Regions from separate parts of the Rhodoferax sp. GW822-FHT02A01 genome, predicted to be linked through region 2. Evidence: predicted binding sites of a transcription regulator. Region 2 holds the regulator's gene; the other holds the start of a gene.
The links. The regulator NrdR, encoded in region 2, represses ribonucleotide reductase genes. The targets are predictions, from matches to a motif close to CACNANATNTNGTG.

Region 1: the regulator NrdR is predicted to act here: its motif matches at 1,845-1,858, upstream of AAGF34_RS11475 (ribonucleoside-diphosphate reductase subunit alpha).

The regions. Positions count from the first base shown of each region.
Region 1 covers NZ_CP152376.1:2,447,012-2,450,425, forward strand. The annotation lists gene AAGF34_RS11475 (ribonucleoside-diphosphate reductase subunit alpha) at 1-1,745, opposite strand, end outside; gene ampD (1,6-anhydro-N-acetylmuramyl-L-alanine amidase AmpD) at 2,152-2,745, opposite strand; gene AAGF34_RS11485 (sigma-54 dependent transcriptional regulator) at 2,738-3,414, opposite strand, start outside.
Region 2 covers NZ_CP152376.1:4,695,582-4,698,995, reverse strand. The annotation lists gene AAGF34_RS22310 (type IV pilin protein) at 1-305, opposite strand, end outside; gene AAGF34_RS22305 (GspH/FimT family pseudopilin) at 616-1,170, shown strand; gene nrdR (transcriptional regulator NrdR) at 1,171-1,620, opposite strand; gene glyA (serine hydroxymethyltransferase) at 1,637-2,881, opposite strand; ZMP/ZTP riboswitch at 2,924-3,052, opposite strand; gene AAGF34_RS22290 (lytic transglycosylase domain-containing protein) at 3,070-3,414, opposite strand, start outside.

The DNA of each region.
Region 1 (3,414 bases), 2.2 Mb from region 2:
AGGTTGGACGAGTGCACCACGCCAGCGTGCTGCTGAGGCGAGCGCACGTTGCAGGCATCCTTGAACGTGATCCAGGGATGGCCGGTTTCGAACAGCATGGTCAGCATCTTGCGCCACAGGTCAGCGGCTTGCACCGTGCGGCTGGGCTTGATTTCGCCACGCGCAGCCTTTTCTTCGTAGGCTACATAAGCCTTCTCGAATTCGGCGCCGAACAGGTCATGCAGGTCCGGCACGTTGGAGGGCGAGAACAATGTCCACGTGCCCTTTTCCATGACGCGGCGCATGAACAGGTCAGGCACCCAGTTGGCGGTGTTCATGTCGTGGGTGCGGCGGCGGTCGTCACCGGTGTTCTTGCGCAGCTCCAGGAATTCTTCAATGTCCAGGTGCCATGTCTCCAGATAGGTGCAGACCGCGCCCTTGCGCTTGCCGCCCTGGTTCACGGCCACGGCGGTGTCATTGACCACCTTGAGGAACGGCACCACGCCTTGCGATTCACCATTGGTGCCCTTGATGTGGGAGCCCAGGGCGCGCACGCGCGTCCAGTCGTTGCCCAGGCCGCCGGCAAACTTGGACAGCAGTGCGTTTTCCTTGATGGATTCGTAGATGCCATCCAGATCGTCCGGCACCGTGGTCAGGTAGCAGCTGGAGAGCTGTGAGCGCAACGTGCCGCTGTTGAACAGTGTGGGTGTGGAGGACATGAAGTCGAAGCTGGAGAGCACTTCGTAGAACTCGATGGCGCGTGCCTCACGGTCGATCTCGTTGAGCGACAGGCCCATGGCCACACGCATGAAGAAAGCCTGCGGCAGTTCGATGCGCTTCTTGCCCACGTGCAGGAAGTAGCGGTCGTACAGAGTCTGCAGACCCAGGTAGTCGAAATTCAGGTCGCGGTCGGCCTTGAGTGCGGCGCCAAGTCGCTTCAAATCGAACTGCAGCAGCTTTTCGTCCAGCAGCTCGGCATCCACGCCTTTCTTGATGAAACCGGGGAAGTAGTCGGCATAGGCCTGTGCCATATCGGCCTGGGCCACGTCGCGGCCCAGAATCTCGCGCGAGATGGTGACAAACAACAGGCGCGCAGTGGCGTAGGTGTAGTCCGGATCTTTCTCGATCAGTGTGCGGGCTGCCAGGATGGATGCCTTGTAGACCTCGTCCATGGGAACGCCGTCGTACAGATTGCGCATGGTCTCGGCCACGATGGGATCGGCCTTGACGTCGGCGCCCAGGCCGGCGCAAGCAGTCTCGATGCGGGATTTGAGCAGGTCCAGGTCCAGCTCCACCCGCTGACCGTCTTCGGTGACGTGGATAGTGGCCGCCTTGGGTTTGACCTGTTCCACCTGCTTGGCGCGCTCCTGGGTGCGGCGTTCGCGGTACAGAACATAGGCGCGGGCTATCTCGTGGTGGCCACCGCGCATCAGTCCCAGTTCCACCTGGTCCTGCACATCTTCAATATGGAAAGTGCCGCCACCCGGGCGTGAACGCATCAGCGCGCGAATGACTTGCTGCGTCAGGCCATCCACGGTTTCGCGCACGCTGGCCGACGCTGCACCCTGTGTGCCGTGCACGGCCAGAAAGGCTTTCATCATCGCCACGGCGATCTTATTGGGTTCAAACGGAACCACTGCGCCGTTGCGCCGGATGATCTGGTAATGGGCCAACGGATGGGCCTGCGCGTCGGCATATGAGGGAGCAGCCTGGGTACTCAGGACGCCGGTGGACAGTGGGGTGCTTGGAGATGCGTAAGACTGCATGATTTCCTCTTCTAAATCAGTTTTATTGTTGGGGTTCAGGGAAGTCGGGAAGGGCCTGTCATCGGTGCGATCCCCTTGTGTATCCGTGTGAACGTAACACACTATATCTGGGGTCATGGTTGATGGCAAGCCACTACCTGTAGTGTATCCAACGACGATGCGGGATGGCCCATTGCGACTGAAAAAAGTTGCAACAAGGTCTTGCAATGCAGGACTTTTTCTCTCCGCCCGCGCCCAGCCCGCATGAAATGCGGCTCCAACAAAAAGGACGTCGATTTGGCGCGGCTTGGCGGACGTTTTTGTCGCCAAAAGCGCGCCGCGCAAGACCTTTCGTGGCCGGCGTTTTTGTCAGATAAGTGTGCACCTGCGGATGCCGGCTGCACCAGGTCGGCCTGTCAGCCGCCCATCACATATGCTTATCGGGAAAATACGGGGGTAAAAAGCCGCAACGGTTACGCAGATAGTCCCAATCAAAGCCGGGACCGGGGTCGGATTTGCGTCCCGGGGCAATGTGTTCGTGTCCCGCGATGTGCGCAACCGGGTAATGGCCAGCGATCGCGGGCAACAGGGCGAGCAGGGTTTCGTACTGGGGTTGCTCGAAGGTGTTGCCTTCCAGTCCTTCGAGTTCTATGCCTATGGAGAAGTCATTGCAGTTGCTTCGCTCGCCAAAGCGCGACTGCCCTGCATGCCAGGCCCGGTCATCGCAGCTGACGAACTGCCACAACTCGCCTCCACGCTGAATGAAGAAATGCGCGGAAACCTGCAGACCTTCCATTTGCTTGAAGTAAGGGTGTGCGTTCCAGTCCAGCGTATTGCAAAAAAGCTGCTGCACCGCATCTCCTCCGTACTCGCCGGGTGGCAGGCTGACGGAGTGCAGCACCACCAGATCGACAGCCACGTCTTTGGGGCGTGGTCCGAAATTGGGCGAATCACAGCGGCGTGCAAAGGCGTACCAGCCATCTCGCCACGTGATCGGGTCCACGGCAGGGGGGCTATTCATCGGAATCCTCGCCGCTCACGTCTGGTGCATCGATCTTGAGCCTGGCTATGCGGTAGCGTATTTGTCGCAACGTCAGTCCCAGCTGTTTGGCTGCCAGGGTACGGTTGAATCCGGTTTCCCGCAACGCACGCACCAGGATGCTGCGCTCCTGCTCGTCCAGATAGCGTTGCAGGTCGTCCGGCAAGGGCGCTTTGGCCGCCGGGGTCTCCACCGCCTGGGGAGGCGTTGAAGTGCGTTGGGGGGAGGGCATGCAGCGCTCAAGCTCTATGCCCGAGAGTTCGAGGGCGTTGCCTTCGCTGAGGGCCAGCGCACGGTGCAGAATGTTTTCCAGTTCACGCACGTTACCCAGCAAGGGCAGTCCGGCCAGGCGCGCCATGGTGTGGGCGGGGACCTGCCGCATGGGCAGGTCGGAATCCCGGGAAATGCGCTCCAGCAATGTCTGGCACAGCGCAGGCAAATCCTCCGGGCGCTCGCGCAGAGGTGGGATGTCTATGTCAATCACGTTGAGGCGGTAGAACAGGTCCTGACGGAAAGTGCCTGCGACGACTTCGCTGGGCAGATCCTTGTGGGTTGCACTGACGACGCGCACATCCACAATTTCCTCCTGGGTGCTGCCCAGGGGGCGTATTCGCCGCTCCTGGATGGCTCGCAGCAGCTTGGCCTGCATGG
Region 2 (3,414 bases):
GTATAAACAGAGGCCGTGGCCGCGACGGAACAATCAAAATTAAAATATTTGCTGGTTGTGGTGTCGGAATTGCAATCCGGGGCACCAGCATAGGTTTTGTTATCTTGGTAATACTGTTCGAGCTTGACTCGCTTGACGGCCAACGTTGAAGTAGCATCAGGAATCTTTCCGCGAATCACATAATTACTGTAGGAAGGTAAGGCAATGGAGGCCAAAATTCCCACAATCGCAACAGTAATCATTAACTCAATAAGGGTAAATCCGCGCTCAACGGGCAGGCCGTGAGCAGTATTTCTAATTTGCATAAATTGAGTTCCGTAGGGATATCTGAATTACAAAAAATACCCAATGTCCCAGGGGTTAGTTTGGGCTACTGCGTTGCATGCTAAATGAAAGAATTGACACGTGCGTGTCTGATTGACAAGTGGTCGCCAAAAGAGTACGGGCGGTAGCATCCAGGGCAACGAGTTGCGGGCGTCGATTGTGAGGCGTTAGAATCCCTGCGCCTGATTCAACGGCTACAGGCATTTCCAACTTCAAGCAGCTTTCTGCCGCGCTGCAATTTCCCTCTTCCTAATTTATTGAGCGCTCCTAATGGAGCGGGAAATGGTGTGCATGCGAAAAGTTGGGTTGCAAATTGGAAGTTCACCAATTGAAATGCTGCTAGTAGTCGCTATTTTGACTGCGACAGTGGCGCTTTGTGCTTCAGGAATGAGTAATCTGGTGAGCGAATGGCGTCTTCGCTCCGTGTCATTGGCTGTATGCGATGGTTTGCGTCTGTCCCGTATCGAAGCAATCCGCAGGAACGGGCATGTCGTGATGTGCAAATCCAATGATGGGTTCCAGTGCAAAACTACTGGAGACTGGTCGCAGGGGTGGATTGTTTTCCACGACATCAACAATAGCCGTCTAGTCGACGGTGGAGAGACAGTCTTGTTTCGGGAAGCAGCGATATCCGGAAAATTGCTGCTTTCCGGGAACACCCCAATTTCGAAAGATGTCTCTTACACTTTTTCGGGCGAGGCCATTTTGCCTAAAGGCGGATTTCAGGCAGGCACGTTCACTATTTCCACTCGAGACTCGAGCTCAGTGCCAATTTTTTGCATTGCAGTCAATAAGAGAGGTACATATCGTGTGTATAAATCCTACAGCGGAATTTGTGCCAGCTAACTACTTGCTCACCTCATCCACCAACGTCTTGAACTCATCAATATCCTCAAAGTTGCGGTACACGCTAGCGAATCGCACGTAAGCAACCTTGTCGAGCTTTTTGAGCTCGCGCATCACCAGTTCACCAATGCGGGTGGATTGCACCTCACGCAATCCCAGATTCAGCAGCTTTTCCTCGATCCTTTCGATCGCCGCGTCCACCTGTTCTGTGCTGACCGGCCGTTTGCGTAGCGCCAGGTTCATGGAGGCCTGGAGCTTGGCTCGCTCAAATTCGATGCGTCGTCCATCCTTCTTGACGATGGACGGGAAGTTGACGTCCGGGCGCTCGTAAGTGGTAAAGCGCTTCTCGCAGGAGCCGCATTGCCTGCGACGACGAATGAAGTCCCCATCTTCGGCAATCCGGGTCTCCACGACCTGGGTTTCGGAATTTCCGCAGAAGGGGCACTTCATGTTCAGGTCACTCGACTTATTTGTAGACCGGGAACCGCTGGGTCAGGGCGTGCACCTTGGCTCGAACGGCTTCGATGTTGGCTGCGTCGCGTGGATTGTCCAGCACGTCCGCAACCAGATTGGCAGTCAAGCGCGCTTCTTCGTCCTTGAAGCCGCGCGTGGTCATGGCTGGTGTGCCTATACGCACGCCGCTGGTGACCATGGGTTTCTCCGGGTCGTTGGGGATGGCGTTCTTGTTGATGGTCATGTGAGCGCTGCCCAAAACGGCTTCAGCTTCCTTGCCGGTGATGCCTTTGGACCGCAAGTCAACCAGCATGACGTGGCTTTGGGTGCCGCCGCTCACAATCCGAAGACCGCGTTGCGTCAGGGTTTCGGCCACGATCTGGGCATTCTTCAATACCTGCTGCTGGTACTGCTTGAAGCCGGGTTCCAGCGCCTCCTTGAACGCGACTGCTTTTGCGGCAATCACGTGCATGAGGGGGCCGCCTTGCAAGCCAGGGAAGATCGCGCTGTTGATCGCCTTTTCGTGCTCAGCCTTCATCAGGATGATGCCGCCACGGGGGCCACGCAGACTCTTGTGGGTGGTGGAGGTCACAATGTCGGCGTGCGGCACCGGGTTAGGGTAGACGCCAGCGGCAATCAGACCCGCATAGTGGGCCATATCCACCATGAAAATGGCGCCGATGTCTTTGGCCACCTTGGCAAAACGTTCAAAATCAATGTGCAAACTGTACGCCGAAGCGCCGGCCACGATCAGCTTGGGCTTGTGCTCATGGGCCTTGCGCTCCATGGCGTCGTAGTCAATGGCTTCTTTGGCGTCCAGTCCATAGCTCACCACGTTGAACCATTTGCCACTCATGTTGAGGGGCATTCCGTGGGTCAGGTGGCCACCTTCGGCCAGGCTCATGCCCATGATGGTGTCGCCTGGCTTCAGGAAGGCCAGGAATACGGCTTCATTGGCAGAGGCACCGCAATGGGCTTGCACATTGGCCGCTTCTGCGCCAAACAGCTGCTTCACGCGGTCAATGGCAAGTTGCTCGGCAACGTCCACAAATTCGCAGCCGCCGTAGTAGCGCTTCCCTGGATAGCCTTCTGCATACTTATTAGTAAGCTGGCTTCCCTGGGCAGCCATGACGGCGGGGGATGCGTAGTTTTCGCTGGCAATCAGCTCGATGTGGTGTTCCTGACGGGCATTTTCGGCCAGGATGGCCTTCCACAGTTCGGGATCGGTCTGTTCAACAAGAATGTTGCGGTCGTACATGGCAGTCCTTTAAGACATTGGGCCTGTGGGTGTGGTTTGACACAGGGCTGCCCAGGCGAACGGCTGATCGCAGCGACTTATCACCATCGTGCGGCACGCTCCCCTGTGGTATCCCACATCAGCCCTGAAAACCGGTTGGTCAAGGGCCTATCGCCAGTCGCGTGCAGTGCGAGTTTAACTGAGCCGGATCAGGAACTGAAAAGGCTGGCCACGGTTTCCGTTTGTGGCTTGGCAGGCGATGAGGCTTTTACCGGTACCGACGTTGTGTTTAGCTGAGGGACGGAGCGACCTGCAGCGACCTGCTGTAGGCGAGCGTGCTCGGCCATCACCTTGGCGGCGTAGCCACCGTCTTCATCCAGATTGCCCGCGCCTACGTAGAGCTTGAGTCCACCCTCCAGCGAGCCAGCGCGTGCCACGCACTCCTGCAGCACTTTGACGCCCACGCGAAGATTGGTGAGCGGGTCAAAGGCGGCGAACTGGCCACCGAAGAATTGGTACTTCTCGCTATGCACCTTGGTCATGACTTGCATCAA